Regions from separate parts of the Catenuloplanes niger genome, predicted to be linked through region 3. Evidence: riboswitches for the same ligand, from Rfam matches in the RefSeq annotation. Region 3 holds a riboswitch; each other region holds the start of a gene.
What was found. A riboswitch is a leader RNA that binds a small molecule or an ion and turns the genes downstream of it on or off. The one in region 3 is predicted to bind cyclic di-AMP.

Region 1 (4,197 bases), 2.3 Mb from region 3:
TGTGAGTCGCCGGAGGCGGCGATGACGATTTCGACGCTGGGGGCGTGGTCGCGCCAGACCTGGACGGCGGGGCGGGCGGTGGTGGTGTCGGTGGCGAGGGGGGTGGCGCCGCCGCGGCCGTGGCGGGCGAGCATGGCGACGTCGATGGTGAATTCGTAGAGGCGCCAGTCGACGTGGGGTTCGGCGCGGAGGTCGCCGGCGAGGCGGGTGATGCGGGCGAGGTCGGTGACCGGGTGGGCGTGGCCGGCGAGGTAGGCCTCGTCGTCGCTGTCCTCGGGCGGGAAGCTGTGCAGCGCGTAGCGGCCGTCGCGGTCGAGGTCGCGGCGTTTGGGGGAGTCGACGATGAAGCAGAAGAGGCCTTCGTCGGTGATGACCGGGGAGACGGGGTGGACGCGGGGGCCGCCGTCGGAGCGGACGGTGGCGAGGTAGCCGAGGCCCGGACCGTATTGCTGCATGAGGGTGCGGATGGCGGCGGCCAAACCGGGCTGTGAGGTGGCGAAAACGGTCCAGGTAGCCATGTGACGATCCTACTCGAACACACGTTCGAACGGCCAGCGTGAACGATAGTGTGTCCGGATGCTGCTCTCCGACCGGGACCTTGTCGCCGAGATCAAGGCCGGCACGCTCGCCCTCGATCCGTTCGAGGCCGCGCTGGTCCAGCCGTCCAGCATCGACGTGCGGCTCGATCGGCTGTTTCGTGTCTTCAACAACCACCTGTACACGCACATCGACCCCGCGGTGCAGCAGGACGACCTGACGTCCGAGGTCGAGGTGCCGGCGGGTCAGCCGTTCGTGCTTCACCCGGGCGAGTTCGTGCTCGCCTCCACGCTGGAGGTGATCTCGCTGGGCGATCAGCTGGCGGGCCGGCTGGAGGGCAAGAGCAGCCTGGGCCGGCTGGGTCTGCTGACGCACTCCACGGCCGGGTTCATCGACCCGGGGTTCACCGGGCACGTGACGCTGGAGCTGTCGAACGTGGCGAACCTGCCGATCACGCTCTGGCCGGGCATGAAGATCGGGCAGCTCTGCATCTTCCGGCTGTCGTCGCCGGCCGAGCACCCGTACGGCTCGGAGGTCTACGGCTCCCGCTACCAGGGCCAGCGCGGCCCGACGCCGAGCCGCGCGTGGCGTAACTGGCGCACCTGGCCCACGGCATGAGAAAGGCCGCCCCGAGGGGCGGCCTTTCAACGAAGGGAACCTAGAGCGGGCTGCCGAAGCTGTGCACCGGCATCGCGTCGATCTTCATCATCCGCACCGGCTCCGCGGGGTTCGGTGCGTGCACCACCCACCCGTCACCGGCGTACATGCCGACGTGGCTGAGGTCGGCACGGTAGAAGACGAAGTCGCCCGGCTGCAGCTCGGTGCGGCTCACCGATCGCATCAGTCCGCGCTGCGCGGCCGCGTTGTGCGGGAACGAGATGCCGACCTGGTTGTACGCCGCCAGCATCAGGCCGGAGCAGTCGTAGGCGTCCGGGCCGGCCGCGCCCCAGACGTACGGCGAGCCGATCTGCGCGCAGGCAAACTTGATCACGACACCGCGCTTGCCGCCGGGGTACTCGTAGGGGCAGGGTGCCGGGGCCAGTTCGCCGCCGCCACCGTTGCCGTAGATCTGGAGCCGGAGCTTCTGCAGCTCCTCGACCTCGGAGTTGATCTCCTTGGTCTTCGTGGCGAGTTCCGCCTCCTGCTTGGTGAGGTCGGCGACGAGCGCGTCGAGCGGCGCCTTCTCGGCCTCCAGCTGCTCCTTCAGCGCGACGACCTCGGCGATCTCCCGGCCCTGCGTGCGGGCGAAGTGATCGAGGATCTCGAGCTGGTTGGTGAGCGTGGTCGGCGAGCCGGTCACCAGGATCGAGCCGAGCGTGCTGACCGGGCCGGTCTTGTACTCCTCGGCCGCGAGCAGGCCGACCCGGCCCATGACCAGGTCGACCTCGGCCTGCAACGGCTGGATCTTGGCGCCGAGCACCTCGGCCTGCTTCTTTTTCTTCTGCAGCTCCTGGCGGGTGGAGTTGTGCTTCTCGACCGTGGGCTCGAGCTGGGTCCACGCCTCGTCGATCTGCTTCTCCACCTCGGCCACGCTCGGCTCCGCGTGGGCGGCGGTGCCGCCGAGCGTGACCACCAGGGCGGTGGTCAGCGCACACATCGCGCCGACGACGACGGACCGGTTTCGGAGTGCGGCAATGCCTGCCACCGAAGTGTGTGCTCCCTTGTGTCCCTGACCGCCTACCGGGTTAGCTGACGGGTTCGGGCGGGTGAGGGCCGGTGCAGTAGCGCCCACCACAGGGTCATCGCCCTACCGCCGGCCGTGGCCGGCGGATTCACCCCGAGTGCTGCTTGGGTCCCCGGTTCATCGCGTGGATGATTCGGCGGTGTCAGGCTCGCGGCGACCGCTGATGGTCGCGCGTCATCGAGCCCGGCGAACCCCAAGATTAGAGAGGCAAAACGGACACCGCAAGCGGATCTACCCCAAAAATCGGTGCGTAAAAGGGTGGTAGCCGTACGTTATGCAACTGTCCGTCAATTGATCGTCACATATACATCGTCGACCTGGCCGGCATATTGATCGTTGTTGGCGGTCACGCTCTTGCCGCCGATTCGCAGCGGCTCGGTATTCGCGATGGACAGCCGGGCCGGCAGCTTCGTCGTCCCGCGCGCCACACCGTCCACGTTGATCGACAGCGCGCCGCCGTTGCGCACGCATCCGACCGCATGCCAGCGCCCGTCGGCCACCCGGACCGGCGCGACCACCCGGTAGATGCGGGCCGGGCTGGCCACCACGCAGCTGGGCCGACCGTCCAGCCCGTCGACCTGCAGCTTGTACTGGGTGCCGCCGCCGACCGAGAAGCCCTTCTGCACCACGTTCGCGCCGTCGGCGGTGTCCGTGGGCCGCATCAGCACGGACGCGCCGTACCGCAGGCGGCGGGTTCCGGGGTTGAGCGTGACCGGGTCGCCGCCCTCCAGGATCGCGCGCGGGCAGTTCTGCGGCAGCGCGGTGCAGCGGGCCGGGAACGTGGCGGCCCAGCCACCGCCGTGCCGGGTGAGGCGGAGCGCGCCGCCGGCCGCGGTGCGCGCCCGCATGCCGTACCGGCCGGTGACGTCCAGGAACTGCCGGCCGGCCCCGCCGTCGAATGTGTACCGCACCGTGACCGGCCGCGGCGCGACCCGGGCCACCTCGGTCGGGGCCGGCTCGTCGGCCGGCGGGACCACCTCGATCCCGCCGTCGTCGACAAACGGTTCCGCGGCGTAGGCGGACAGCGTGGGGGCGGCGTAGGCGGACAGCGTGGGGGCGGCGGAGGGGGAAGCGGAGGACGGGGCGGGAGTGGGGACGGACGGGGTGGGTTCTCCACCGGAGACCACTATCGCGCCGGTGAGCAGTGCGAGCACCGCACCCCCCACGGCGACCGCAGCCACCCGGCCCGTCAGCTTTCCCGGCATACGGCTTTTTTCGGACATTCCCCCATTGTGGGTATTGCGGGTTGCGGCACCCGGCCCACCCACCGGAGCCCACGGCAAAATCATGCAAAAGCAGGAGCCCGCACCGGTACGTCCGGTGCGGGCTCCTGCCCGTGAAGTGCGACGTCAGACGTAGCGGCGGAAGCCGACCACCGGCATCACGTTGATGCTGAGCACCTCGACCGACATGCCCGGCTGCGGCGCGTGCACCATCATGCCGCCACCCAGGTAGATGCCGTCGTGGCTGAGGCTGCTGTTGAAGAACACCACGTCACCCGCGCGCGCCTCGGACCCGCTCACCGCCGTACCCATGTTCCACTGGGAGACGGTGCTGTGCGGGAGGCCGACGCCGGCCGCGCTGTGGGCGAAGGCGACCAGGCCGGAGCAGTCGAACGAGCCGGGGCCGGCCGCACCGAAGACGTACGGCTTGCCGAGCTGCGCGCAGGCGGTCGCCACGACGACCGCGGCCGCACCGCTCGCGCCGCTGGCCGAACAGGAGCCGCCACCGGAGGTGCTGCCGCTGCTCGGGACGTTGGCCACCGAACCGTACGCCTCCTCCTGCAGCTTCTCGAGCTCCTTGATCTCCTTCTCGACCGCGGTCTTCTTGGTCGCGAGTTCCTTCTCCCGCTTCTCCTGCTCGGAGACGATCTTGTCCAGCTCGGCCTTCTGCTTGTCCATCTCGGTGCGGGCCTCGGCCACGGCCTGGATGTCCGCGCGCTCGCCCGCGGCCAGCCGGTCCAGGTAGACGAGCTG
Region 2 (4,197 bases), 1.7 Mb from region 3:
CGAGTGCTCCGCGTACTGGCCGGCCGGCACCGCGGCGTTCCACATCGCGGCGGACATCGCGGACGCGGCCCGCCGCTACGTGGTGGCCACCGGCGACGAGGACTTCGAGCGTGACTACGGCTTCGACCTGCTGATCGAGACGGCCCGGCTGTGGCGCTCGCTCGGCCACCACGACCGGCACGGCCGCTTCCACATCGACGGCGTGACCGGCCCGGACGAGTACACCGCCGTGGTCGACGACAACATCTACACGAACCTGATGGCGCAGCTGAACCTCTACGCCGCGGCGGACGTGGCGCTGAAGTACCCGGACAAGGCGCGCGCGGCCGGGGTCGACGACGAGGAGATCGCCGGCTGGCGGGACGCGGGCGCGGCCGTGCACCTGCCGTACGACCACGAGCTCGGCGTGCACCAGCAGTCCGAGGGCTTCACCCGCCTGCAGGAATGGGACTTCGAGGGCACGCCGCAGGAGAACTACCCGCTGCTGCTCAACTACCCGTACTTCGACCTGTACCGCAAGCAGGTCGTGAAGCAGGCCGACCTGGTGCTCGCGATGCTGTGGCGCGGCGACGCGTTCAGCGACGAGGAGAAGCAGCGCAACTTCGCCTACTACGAGGCCCGTACGGTCCGTGACTCGTCGCTGTCCGCCTGCACCCAGGCGGTGCTGGCGGCGGAGACCGGCCACCTGGAGCTCGCCCACGACTACCTGGGCGAGGCCGCGCTGATGGACCTGCACGACCTGCACAACAACGCGCGCGAGGGCCTGCACGTGGCGTCGCTGGGCGGCTCGTGGATCTCGCTGGTGATGGGTCTCGGCGGCATGCGGGACCACGGCGGGCAGCTCACGTTCAACCCGCGCCTGCCCGAGCGGATCACCCGGATGGAGTTCGCGCTGCTCTGGCGCGGGCTGCGGCTGCGGGTGGACGTGCGCAGCGACGAGGTGACCTACTCGCTGCGGAACGGCACCGGTGAGAAGAGCATCACACTCATGCACCACGGTGAGCTGGTGACGGTGTCGGCGGACAAGCCGGTGACGATGGGAATCCCGGAGCGCACGGACGTGGGACCGGAGCCGCACCAGCCCGCGGGCCGCGCACCGGCCCGTCGTGCGAGCTCTCTGTAATTGACCGTTAGACAATTCGTATAACAAAGGCCGCTCCGATTGCCGGGGCGGCCTTTGTGCGTACCGTGTCGATGTTTCTCTATGTTTTCCGGTCATTGAGCGGGTACTTTACGTGACTATAGGGAATTCTTAAGTTTTAGGATCTTGAGCGGTCGTCCTTGGCACGACTGGGTAGTCTTGCCGCCGGTCGTCATTGGCGGGCGCGCACGGTGCCCGTGGCGACCACCGCCAAATCGCTCAGCGAGTCGGGGAACCACGTTTGTGGGGTGAATCCGCGTCAGCGGTAGGGGTGTCGTTCCCATCCCGAACCCGTCAGCTAACCCGGCCGGCGGTCCGAGAGAGGAACATGATGCGCCTACGGCGAATAGCGGCGCTTTCGGTGCTGCTGGCGACTGTGGCCACGGCCGCGCTCGCAACGCCCGCCTACGCGATCGACGAGGGCGGTACGGAACAGCTCAGGGAACAGCTCGACGCGGCCAGCAAGGGTTTCGTCGAGGCGAAGAACAAGCTCGCTGCCTCGGAGAAGCGCCAGAAGGAGCTGACCGAGGAGCTCAAGAAGATCGAGGCCGACCTCAAGACGCGCGAGGCGACGGTGGGCGAGCTCGCCGGCCGGACCTACCGCAACGGCCGCCTCGCCCCCATGGTGGCGATCCTGAACGCCTCCGAGGGCCAGGGCTTCATGGACCGGGCCACGCTGCTCGAGACCATGGCGATCAACCAGGAGAAGCAGGTCCGCGACCTGGTCGTGGCCAAGGACGAGGCCTCGCGTGCGAAGACTGCCATCGACAACGAGATCGGTGAGCAGAAGAAGCAGGTCGAGACCATGGACAAGCGGAAGAAGCAGGCGGAGAACGCGCTGAAGGCCGCGGGCGGTGGCGCCGCGGCGAACGTCGAGTCCGGCAGCGGCTCCGCGGCGGTCGCGGTCGCGGTCGAGCGGGCCGTCGACGGGTCCTTCCCGTCGGAGAGCTGCACCGCGGACGACCCGACGACCGGCGGCTGCATCACGCCCCGCACGCTGCACGCCTACAAGCAGACCAAGTCGGCGGGCTTCAACCACTTCGTGTCCTGTTACCGCAGCGCCGAGGACGGTGGCGAGCATCCGCGCGGCCGGGCCTGCGACTGGTCCGCCCAGGCGAGCGGCTTCGGCGGCGTCGCGTTCGGCGCGGACAAGGTCTACGGCGACAACCTGGCCAACTTCTACATCAAGAACGCGGACCGGCTCGGCGTGCTCTACGTGATCTGGTACAGCCGGATCTGGCTGCCGTCGAGCGGCTGGCAATCGTACGCGGGCGGTGGCACACCCTCCGGTGACCATACGAACCACGTGCATTTGTCGATCATCTGACGTCAAGGAGCCCGCGGCCGTCGCCGCGGGCTCCTTCGTCTCACCCGCTTCCGGGGCGATGCCGCCGGGGCGCCGCTTCCCGGCCGGTGCTTCCGGCGCGAGAAGCGGAACCACAGAAGCTGTTTCCCGCTTCCGGCGTGGCTGGGATCCCAGTGCTCCCGCGGGCACCGGTCGTCGCCCAGGGGCTCCTCCCTGCCGGACGGTGGGTGGTCACCTGAACACCACGCGGCCGCGCCGCGCACGCCGAGCCCGTCGGCGCGACGGCCGTGGGTGCGCGCCCGCTGAGGGCGATCAGAAGTGCTTGCGCAGCGCCGTGAAGGACGGCAGTTCGAGCACGCCGGTGTCGGCCGGGTCGAGGGCGGCGTGCTCGAGCTCCCAGGTGTGCGGGTGTGGGATGAAGACCGCGTTCCAGCCGGCCCGGCGCGCCGGGATGATGTCCGACTTCGGGGAGTTGCCGATCATCCAGGTGGTGGCCGGGTCGAGTGACATCGACTCGGTCAGCGCCAGGTACGTCGGGAGGTCCTTCTCGCGCACCACGTGCACGCTGGCGAAGTGCTCGGCCAGCCCGGACGCGGCCAGCTTGCGGCGCTGCTCGGCGTCGTCGCCCTTGGTGAGCAGTGCCAGCTCGTGCCGGGTGCCGAGGTCGGCGAGCGTGTCCGCCACCTCCGGCATCAGTTCGACCCGGTCGAAGACGAGCGCGGCGGCCAGTTCCTCGATCTCGCGGCGCTCCGCCTCGGTGGCCGGGCGCTCGCTCAGCTTCTCGAAGACCTCGTGCAGGTTGCGCAGGAAGACGCGGCTGCCGTAGCCGTAGGTGGCGGCGTTGGCGCGCTCGACGTCGTTGAGCACGGCGCGGATCGCGGTGTGGTCCAGCGTCGGGTGGGCGAGCCAGGCGAGGAAGTCGTCGACCACGCGGATGAACAGGACGTTGTTCTCCCAGAGCGTGTCGTCCGCGTCAAAGACCAGCATGCCCACCATGCGATCACGCACCCGGCCGCCGTGTCGCGCGAGTTTCCAGAGGTATTGACCACAGCCCGGTCCGTTCCTATCGTCGATGTCGACCGACAATTATGAAACGTTTCACGGAACCCGGTGGGCACCCCGGGGAAAGGTCGGACATGAGTGGACTGAGACGCCGTACCGTGCTGGCTCTGGGAGCGGGCACGCTGGCGGCCGGCTGGGGTGCGGTTCCGGCCGCGGCCGGCCCGGCGACGACGGACTTCCGCAATCCCGGCACCGCCCTGCGGCCGTACTTCCGCTGGTGGTGGCCGGACGGACTGATCGACCCGGCGGAGGTCCGCCGCGAGGTGGACCAGATCGCGGCGGCCGGGTTCGGTGGCGCGGAGATCGCGGCCGTGCACCACAGCGTGCGCGACAAGGCCGCGCTGGACCCGGCCGGCCACGGCTGGGGCACCGCGGCCTGGACCCGCGGCGTCGAGGCCGCGCTCGACCAGGCCGCGAGGCGCGGCATCACCATCGACCTGACGATCGGCCCGTCCTGGCCGGCCGCGGTCCCGACGATCACGCCGGACCACCCGGCCGCGGTGCACGAGCTGGCGCACGGCGTGGCCACGGTGGCGGCCGGCGCGGTGTTCGACGGCCCGGTCCCGGCCCCGGTCGCCGCGCCGGCCGCGGGCGTCACCCGGCAGACGCTGATCGCGGTGCATGCCGTGCGGGTCGACCCGGCGAACACCACGCGCAAGGAGACCGGGCTGGCCGCGGACTCCGTCGC
Region 3 (4,197 bases):
TGTTGACGTTCATGTCCCTCCCCCTTGATGTCTTCGTCCCGTCGTTCCCCTTCGACGGCGGGGGCCCTGCCCGGTCCCCGCCGCCTGCGCCGTCCTAAGACGACTCCGGCGCCCCCGCGCCGGGCCGGCGTGACCTCCTGGACCGTTCGCGTCCGGTCCCGGTGTCCGCACCGGCGATGCGTTCCGCGGCGCGCAGCTTGACCGAGGCGGCCCGCGGGTTCTCCGCGACCTCCTCCTCGGTGGGCGGCTCCGCACCTCGGGTGATCAATCGCAGCGTGGGCCCGGTGCCGGGCAGCTCGACCGGGAGGTCGATCGGTCCGGTGCTCCGGGCTCGCGCCGCGAACGCCTGCTTGACGATGCGGTCCTCGAGTGACTGGTAGGACATGACGACCACTCGTCCGCCCGGTGCCAGCACGTCGAGAGCCGCCGGTAACGCCGCTTCGAGGGCGGCGAGTTCGCCATTTACCTCGATACGCAGTGCTTGAAACGTTCTTTTGGCTGGGTTTCCACCGGTTCGTCGCGCCGGGGCCGGGATCGAGTCCCGCACCAGCTCGGCGAGCCGGGCCGTGGACGTGATCCGGGAGCGCCCCCGCTCCCGGACGATCGCGGAGACGATGCGGGTGGCGAACTTCTCCTCGCCGTACACCCGCAGCACCCGTACCAGCGCGCCCGGTTCGTAGTCGTTGACGACGTCCTCCGCGGTGAGGCCGCGGCCCTGGTCCATCCGCATGTCCAGCGGAGCGTCCTGGGCGTAGGCGAACCCGCGATCGGGCGCGTCGAGCTGCAACGAGGAGACGCCGAGGTCGAACAGAGCGCCGTCGATCTGCTCGTATCCGAGCCGCTCGAGCACGTCGGGCAGCTCGCTGGAGACCGCGTGCACCAGGTGGGTGCGATCGGCGAACCGGTCCAGCCGGCGGCGCGAGTGCTCCAGCGCCTCCGTGTCCCGGTCCAGGCCGATCAGCGTCAGCCGTGGGTTCGCGGTCAGGATCGCCTCGGCGTGCCCGCCGAGACCCAGGGTCGTGTCCACATAGACCGGCGAGTCGCCGGCCAGCGCGGGGGCGAGCAGTGCCAGGCACCGCTCCAGCAGCACGGGCACATGCGTGCCCCGTGCCTGCCACTCGCGACCCGCGGCCACGAGCTCCGGCTCGGGCACCCCCATGTCGACCCCCATCACCTGGTGACGATTCGTTTCACGCAATGCCCGCCAGCAGTGCGACGAAGACCGTACCGCCAGATCCCCATCCGCCCTCTTGGCGTCACCACCGTCGCGCCTGACACCGGGGAAGGGGTGCCAGGAGCGCCGAGCGGCTGGAGATCTCGCAGTACGGGTTTCCCGTCGACTACAGCCCGCCGGGCAGCACCCCCTCCCCGATGTCGGCGAAGTCGTCCTCGCTCTCCGCGAGATACGTCTCCCAGGCCTGCTTGTCCCAGATCTCCACCCGGGTGCTGGCGCCGATCACGACGAGCTCGCGGTCGAGCTGCGCGTATTCCCGCAGCAGCACCGGGATGGTGACCCGGCCCTGCCGGTCCGGCACCTCGTCGTGCGCGCTGGCGAAGAAGACCCGGCTGTAGGCCCGCGCCGCCTTGTGCGTCATCGGTGCGGCCCGCAGCTCCTCCGAGATCCGCTGGAACTCGGGCATCGGGAAGACGTAGAGGCAGCGCTCCTGCCCTTTGGTGATCACGACACCTCCCGCCAGCTCGTCCCGGAACTTGGCCGGGAGGATCAGCCGGCCCTTGTCGTCCAGGCGCGGAGTGTGCGTGCCGAGAAACATCGCGGCGTCACCCCCTCGCCCTTGCCGGCGGCATTCGCGGTGCCGCTGATCACTCGGGCCGGCGGGCTCTCCACGACCCCGCCATGTGGCCCCACTTTACTCCACTTCCCTCCACCCGCAACCGGAAACGGCGCCTAGTCAAGGGGTGCGGGAGTGCAAAACAGCACGTCACAAAGGGTTGCCCGAGGTGGAGGGCTTTGGCCCTCCGGGGCCGTCTGCTTTCCGACATCCGTTCGGATCGACGCGCTTCGCGCACCTTTTATCGGCATTTTTCGGGTGGTTTTCCCGTGCCGTGCAGGCGTGCGGACGATTGCGTGGAGGGAAGTGGAGGGATTGGGCGCACACGTGGGGTGGCGAGATGATCTCCGTGCGTGGGCGCTGTGCGACGCCTGCGGACCGGCTGCCAGTGCCCTGTGAAACACGAGAAGGGCCCCGCCGGACATCGGCGGAGCCCTTCACCACGGCGGATCAGACGACCCGGCGGACCACGTAGGCGCGGGACCAGATCTTGTGCTTGCCCACCCGGACGCCCGGCCGGGGCGCGTCGTACATGTAGCCGCCGCCCGCGTAGATCGCGGCGTGGTAGCCGTGCGCGCCCTTGCGGAAGATCAGCAGGTCTCCCGGCCGGGCCTGCGACCTCGGCACGGCGACACCGGCGCGCTGCTGGCGGTTCGCGTTGTGCGGCAGCCTCTTCCCGGCCGCCTCGCGATAGACGTACATCGTGAAGCCGGAGCAGTCGAAGCCGCTCGGGCTCGCACCGCCGGCCCGGTACCGCTTGCCGGAGAGGCTCTTGGCGAGCGCCACGACCGCGGCGGCGGCCCCGGACGCGGGCGCGGCGGCCGCGGGTGCCGGAGCGGCCAGTTGACCCGCGGCGACGCAGAGACCGACCAGGGCCGCCAGGGCGGCGCGCACGGGCAGGGTGAAGCGCCGGGCCGGCTGCTGTCGGAGACGCTCAGGCCGGACCGGAGAGTGCGCTGACACGAAAGGTTTCCTTCCGGCGCGCCTGCGGGGTTAGCTGTCGGGTTCGGGCGCCGAAGATGCCCGGCCCGGCGCGATGCCGGGCTTCACCCCAAGGCCCGCCGAGCGAGCCGTCGTACGGATTTCGGGTGGTTCCCCCGTCCCTGCCCTCGATGCCATGTGCTGGGTGGAATGTCGCGTCGCCCGGGACGGGCAGGGTTCGGCGTGTCCCGCGGTCGGCGCGGCCGGCGAGCGGATCGCGCACCGGCTCATCGTTTGTAGCGGATCTCGGGAGCACGCCCCGGCCATCGACCGATCACGCTCCGAGGTTGGCATGCCCGGCCCTCGACCCCGACGTGTCGGGTGCCCGATATTCCGGCACCACACGGACCCGCTTGATCACTCTGCGTATATCGAACGCGGTGAAGCTTCCCACACCGGCGAGGGTCACACCGCGGATAACGCCAGCGTGCCCAACAGGTACTACCGGGCAGGCCGCAAGGGGCCGAACGAGCCGATGGTGCGGCGGTCGCGGTCCGGTAACCTCGCTCGGGTGACGCAAGGCAACATGCCCCTCCGCGCCAAGGTCGCGACCCAGGTCTCCCGCACCGCCGCCGCGCTCTCCCGCGCGGCTGGGCGGGGCGACGGGTCCGTGATCGGTGGCTGGATCGGTCTGAAGATCGATCCCGACCTGCTCGAGCACCTCGCCGCCGGCCGCGCCATCGCGCTGGTCTCCGGCACCAACGGAAAGACCACCACCACCCGGCTGACCGCGGCCGCGCTGGGCGTTCTCGGCCCGGTGGCGACCAACTCGTTCGGCGCCAACATGCCCACCGGGCACACCTCCGCGCTGGCCAAGGCCGGCGACACGCCGTACGCGGTGCTGGAGGTGGACGAGCACTACCTGCCCCAGGTGATCGAGGAGACCCGGCCCCGGGTCATCGCGCTGCTCAACCTCTCCCGGGACCAGCTGGACCGGGCCAAGGAGGTGGCGATGATGGCCCAGCTCTGGCGCACCACGCTGGCCAAGCACCCCGAGGTCGCGATCGTCGGCAACGCGGACGACCCGATGATCGTCTGGGCGGCCGGCAACTCCCCCACGGTCAGCTGGTTCAGCGCCGGCCAGCGCTGGCAGGACGACTCCTGGGTGTGCCCGGAGTGCGGCTCCACCATCGAGCGCCAGGACGGTCAGTGGTGGTGCACCGGCTGCCCGCTGCGCCGGCCCGCGCCGCAGTGGGTGGTCGAGGACGACGGCGTGCTGGATCCGTCCGGCGCCTGGCACCTGATCCGGCTGCAGTTGCCCGGCCGGGTCAACCTCGGCAACGCGGCCACGGCGCTGGCGGTCGCGGCCGCGTTCGGCATCCGGCCGCTGCAGGCCGTGCCGACGCTCTCCTCGGTCGCGTCCGTCGCCGGGCGGTACGCGCAGGTCGACCGGGACGGGCGCAACATCCGGCTGCTGCTGGCGAAG
Region 4 (4,197 bases), 720 kb from region 3:
CGGTGGTACGAACGAACCGGCCGGTCCCGACGCGGGACCGGCCGTTGCGTTTGTCACTGTGACGGCTTCATGTCGCGACAGCCACCGCGTCGGCGATGGGCAGGGCGGCACGGGATGGGTATGGTCGCCTGCGGGGTACGAAACCACAGCTCGGGGGAGGCGATGTGGCGCGCGGCGGCATCTTCTGTGTGGAGGGCCAGTGGCACCGGGACCTCTCCGAGCAAGGCTCCGTCATCCCCACGCTCGAGCTGCTGGAGCGTCTGCGCCGGATCCGGTTCATCTACCGGGACGTGGCCACGCCGGAGGAGCTGAGCTACTTCCTGGACCGGTGGCTGCTGAAGCAGTACAGCGACTACCGGGTGGGCTTCTTCGCGATGCACGGCGAGCCCGGCCGGCTCTGCCTCACCGACCGGGCCACGGTCGAGCTGGACGACGTGGCGGAGCAGCTGGCCGGCCGCTGCCAGGACAAGCGGCTCTACTTCGGGTCCTGCTCGGTGCTGAAGGCCTCGGACGCCACGCTGCTGGACTTCCTGGACGTCTCCGGGGCCGCGATGGTGTGCGGCTACACCCGCGAGGTGGACTGGGTCGACTCGGCCGCGTTCGAGACCGTGCTGCTGGACGTGCTGGCGAACGGCGCACTGGTGAACGCGGCGGAGAAGCGGATGGGCTCCGGGCCGTGGCGGGAGCTGGCGGCGTACCTGGGCTTCCGGATCGTCTACGCGAACGGGCGCACCTGGCGGCCCGGGACCCGGCCCCGGGTGCCGGCCCAGGCCACCGCGGCATGAAGAAGGGCGGGGATGGCTCCCCGCCCTCTTCCTGACCGACTCCGCTATCTGACTCTGCCGTACCCGACGATCGACATCATGTTGAGCGGCGCGATCGTGAGCACCTCGCCCGGTCTGGGCGCGTGGATCACCTTGCCGCCGCCGATCGCGATCGCGACGTGCGCGAGCCCGTTGTAGAAGACCAGGTCTCCCGGGACGACCTGGGAGGCCGATATCCGCGCGGTCGAGTTGTACTGCATGGCCGCGTTGTGCGGCAGCGACTTCCCGGCCTTCGCCCAGGCCGCCTTCACCAGGCCGGAGCAGTCGAAACCGGTCGGTCCCGCGGAGGCGTAGATGTAGGGCTTGCCGAGCTGGGCGTAGGCGAACTGCACCACGGCGCTCGACCCGGCGGGTGCGCTCGGCGCGGCACCGCCACCGCCGCTGTTGCTACCGCCGCCGCTGTTGCCGCCACCGTTGCTGACCGGCGCCGCGACTGCCTGCTCCTGCTCCCGGCCGTAGGCGGCCTTGCGCAGCGAGTACAGGTTCTTCAGCTCGCCCTCGATGCCGGCCTTGCGCTTGCCGGCCTCGTCCTTCTGCGCCTTCTGCTTCTTCTCGGCGGCGTCGAGCTTGGCCTTCTCCTCGACGTACCTCGCCTCGGTGGCCGTGTAGGCGGCGACCTCGTCGTTGCGCGCCTGGGCCAGCTGCTCGAGCACGCTGAGACCGGCCATCAGATCCTGGCTGTCGCTGAGCGTGAGCAGCGTGTTCGCGTCACTGAACCGCCCGGACTTGTAGGCGCGGTTGGCCAGTTGGCCGACGTTGGTGCTGGCCTCCTTGACCTCCTGCTCCAGCGTGGCGGTCTTCTCACTGAGTTCCTTGGCCGCCGCCTGGGTGGCCTTCAGTTCCTCATTGATCTTGTTGTAGGACTCGATCACGACCTCCAGCTCATGGGAGGCCTTGTCGATCTGCTTGGTGAGTTCGGCGCTTGACGGTTCGGCCAGGGCAGCGGAGGTCGGCGCGAGAACGCCGACCGCAACGGCCGCCAGCACGACAGCGCGCAGGATCGCACGCGAAGCTGACAACGGGGTGGACCCTTCTTCGCTGCCGCCTACCGGGTTAGCTGACGGATTCGGGCGAGAAGGACGCCCTACCGCGCGAGCGCGGATTCACCCCGGTGGGACTCTGTGGGTCCCCGGTTCGCCGCGACACCGGTCGAAGACCGCGTCGGGTGGGCCCGGCACGGCCGGCGATCGGCGCGCCTGGCACGAACGGTGCGGGGGAGCACCGACGGCCGAGGCCGGGCGATTCGGCGGCGCCGGGCTGGCGTCATTCCGGGGGGAGTGACTGAAGACCAGGTCCGGCCAACCCACGGTAACGACCATTTCGGAGGATCGAAAGGGTGACGGCGGTCATCTGTGGGCTTTCGCCGGTAATAGGGCAAATATCTAGATAGCTCAGAGTGAAGGAATGATTCCCTCAAGTAACCGCTCCGTGCAATTGCGGTGGGCAGTACCCGAAACGGGCCCTTTGCGTGTTTGGGCGAGTCTCAGGGACCTCGCCTCTCGGGCAAATGCGGAGAAATGCGCCGGGAAAACGGGTGCCGGGCCCTACCTGACGGGTGGAAATCTGCCACCTGGCAGATTGCCCTCTTCCCATTAGTGGCACGCGGTTGGGAGTATGGCTGTTAGGGAGGTCTCAGGGTTCTCCCGCAAGGGAAGCACCGTTACCCAGTGACTTTCTCGCAGCGCGGACTTTCTCGCAGTGCGCACTGACGCATCACGTGATCCTCGGAGTTCACGCCACGGAACTCCGGAGATCGTCTTTCCCCGGGGGCGGGGGAGCCAACGCGGCGAACGCGGTGTGGTGACCGGCGGCAACCGGAGACACCACATGCCGGATTCGACATCGTGCCGGTTCTCGACACTGTGCCGGTTCTCGACACTGTGCCGGTTTCTCGACACTGTGCCGGTTCTCGACATCATGCCGAATTCGGCACCGCGATCGCCGTAAACAAAAGACCAACTCCTAAAGAGCCGCAGGAGGACTCCGATGGAGAATAGCGCTCGTTACTCGCCGCGTTCAACCCGTCGCTACGCTTCTCCCGGTGCCGCACCGCGCAGCCGGGTCGCATTCGAGACGGCCGACGTCATCGTCACCCCGGAGTACTTCGAGGTCGCCGGCCGGCGCTGGCCGACCAGCGAGCTGGCCGGGCTGCGGACCGTGCGGGGCCCGTTCGACCAGCTCACGGTGCGTGCGGTCGCCACGTCCGGGGTGAGCCTGCTGGCGATCTTCGCGGCGCTCAGCTTCGGCAACGGCCTGCACGCGCTCGGCCCGGCGGCGTACGTCGTGATGGGCGCGGCCGCGTTCGTCCCGATGCTGCTCGGGGTGGTCGGGAATCGCACCCGGCCGCGCGTCTACGAGCTCTGGGGCGATTACCAGGGCATGTCGGTGCGCCTCTTCGTCAGCGACAGCGAGAGGCAGTACGGCCAGATCTCCCGCGCACTGGTGCGCGCACAGGAGATCGCCCGGCTCGGCGGCGTCCGTGCGCCGGTGTCGTCGATCAATCCGTACGGCATGTGAGTCGAAGTACCACGTCCGTGCCCACGTGACGATTGCGGACCGGGGTCTGGCGGGCACGACATGACCCCTTGAGATAGCCACACCGGAAAGTCATGGGCGCGCTTCCCCGGGCGCGCCCATGATCCGTTTCCTCAGCCGTCCTCGACGATTCCTTTGATCATGGCAAGCGACTCGGCCGGGTCCAGTGCCTTGTCCCGCAGCTCGTGAAAGACGTGCAGGTACGGCCGGACGTCCTCCGGCCGGTCGATGACCTCGTCGGTGACCGCGTTCTCCACGTACATGACGTCCGCGTCCTCCGGGTCCGGGAACTGCAGGATCGCGAACGGTGCCACCACCGGCGGCGGGCCCGCGCTGAACGGCAGCACCTGGATCGTGATGTGCGGCGCCGCGCTCAGCGACAGCAGATGGCTGAGCTGCTCGGGCGCCCGGTTCGGTGCGTGCGCGATGCGGTGCAGCACGGCCTCGTCGATGATCGCGGTGATCCGCGGCGGGCGCGACTTGTTCAGGATCTCCTGCTGACGGCGCAGCCGGACGGTGATCTCCTCGTCGGTCGGCCGCACCGAGGTGCCGCCGGCCGCGAAGTCACGGGTCTGCAGCAGCGTGGGCAACGTGGTCGGCGCGAAGTAGAGCACCTCGACACTCTCGTCCTCGAGCCCGATGTACGCGTAGTAGGACGGGTTGACCCGGTCGCGCAGCGTCGACCACCAGGTGCGCAGCCGGGAGTTGCGGGCCAGCGAGAGGATCTCCTCCACCCGCTCCGGCTCGGTGATGCCGTACAGCCCGGTCAGCGCGCGGGCGTCGATGGTCGAGATCCCGACCGTGCCCGCCTCGATCCGGATCACCTTGGACAGCGACC

Region 1: another riboswitch for cyclic di-AMP. It lies ahead of J2S44_RS19420 (C40 family peptidase); the one in region 3 lies ahead of J2S44_RS09085 (C40 family peptidase).
Region 2: another riboswitch for cyclic di-AMP. It lies ahead of J2S44_RS16410 (coiled-coil domain-containing protein); the one in region 3 lies ahead of J2S44_RS09085 (C40 family peptidase).
Region 4: another riboswitch for cyclic di-AMP. It lies ahead of J2S44_RS12120 (C40 family peptidase); the one in region 3 lies ahead of J2S44_RS09085 (C40 family peptidase).

Annotation. Positions count from the first base shown of each region.
Region 1 is NZ_JAVDYC010000001.1:4,402,438-4,406,634, reverse strand. Features, by position in the region: gene J2S44_RS19430 (pyridoxamine 5'-phosphate oxidase family protein) at 1-518, opposite strand, end outside; gene dcd (dCTP deaminase) at 577-1,155, shown strand; gene J2S44_RS19420 (C40 family peptidase) at 1,196-2,182, opposite strand; cyclic di-AMP (ydaO/yuaA leader) riboswitch at 2,197-2,370, opposite strand; gene J2S44_RS19415 (LamG domain-containing protein) at 2,509-3,402, opposite strand; gene J2S44_RS19410 (C40 family peptidase) at 3,571-4,197, opposite strand, start outside.
Region 2 is NZ_JAVDYC010000001.1:3,767,231-3,771,427, reverse strand. Features, by position in the region: gene J2S44_RS16415 (glycoside hydrolase family 65 protein) at 1-1,123, shown strand, start outside; cyclic di-AMP (ydaO/yuaA leader) riboswitch at 1,340-1,470, shown strand; gene J2S44_RS16410 (coiled-coil domain-containing protein) at 1,503-2,468, shown strand; gene J2S44_RS16405 (HAD family hydrolase) at 2,760-3,434, opposite strand; gene J2S44_RS16400 (glycosyl hydrolase) at 3,584-4,197, shown strand, end outside.
Region 3 is NZ_JAVDYC010000001.1:2,101,391-2,105,587, forward strand. Features, by position in the region: gene ftsL (cell division protein FtsL) at 1-13, opposite strand, end outside; gene rsmH (16S rRNA (cytosine(1402)-N(4))-methyltransferase RsmH) at 95-1,171, opposite strand; gene mraZ (division/cell wall cluster transcriptional repressor MraZ) at 1,341-1,772, opposite strand; gene J2S44_RS09085 (C40 family peptidase) at 2,241-2,684, opposite strand; cyclic di-AMP (ydaO/yuaA leader) riboswitch at 2,759-2,929, opposite strand; gene J2S44_RS09090 (MurT ligase domain-containing protein) at 3,298-4,197, shown strand, end outside.
Region 4 is NZ_JAVDYC010000001.1:2,817,564-2,821,760, reverse strand. Features, by position in the region: gene J2S44_RS12125 (DUF6642 family protein) at 165-785, shown strand; gene J2S44_RS12120 (C40 family peptidase) at 830-1,843, opposite strand; cyclic di-AMP (ydaO/yuaA leader) riboswitch at 1,852-1,982, opposite strand; gene J2S44_RS12115 (DUF6232 family protein) at 2,811-3,341, shown strand; gene J2S44_RS12110 (helix-turn-helix domain-containing protein) at 3,473-4,197, opposite strand, start outside.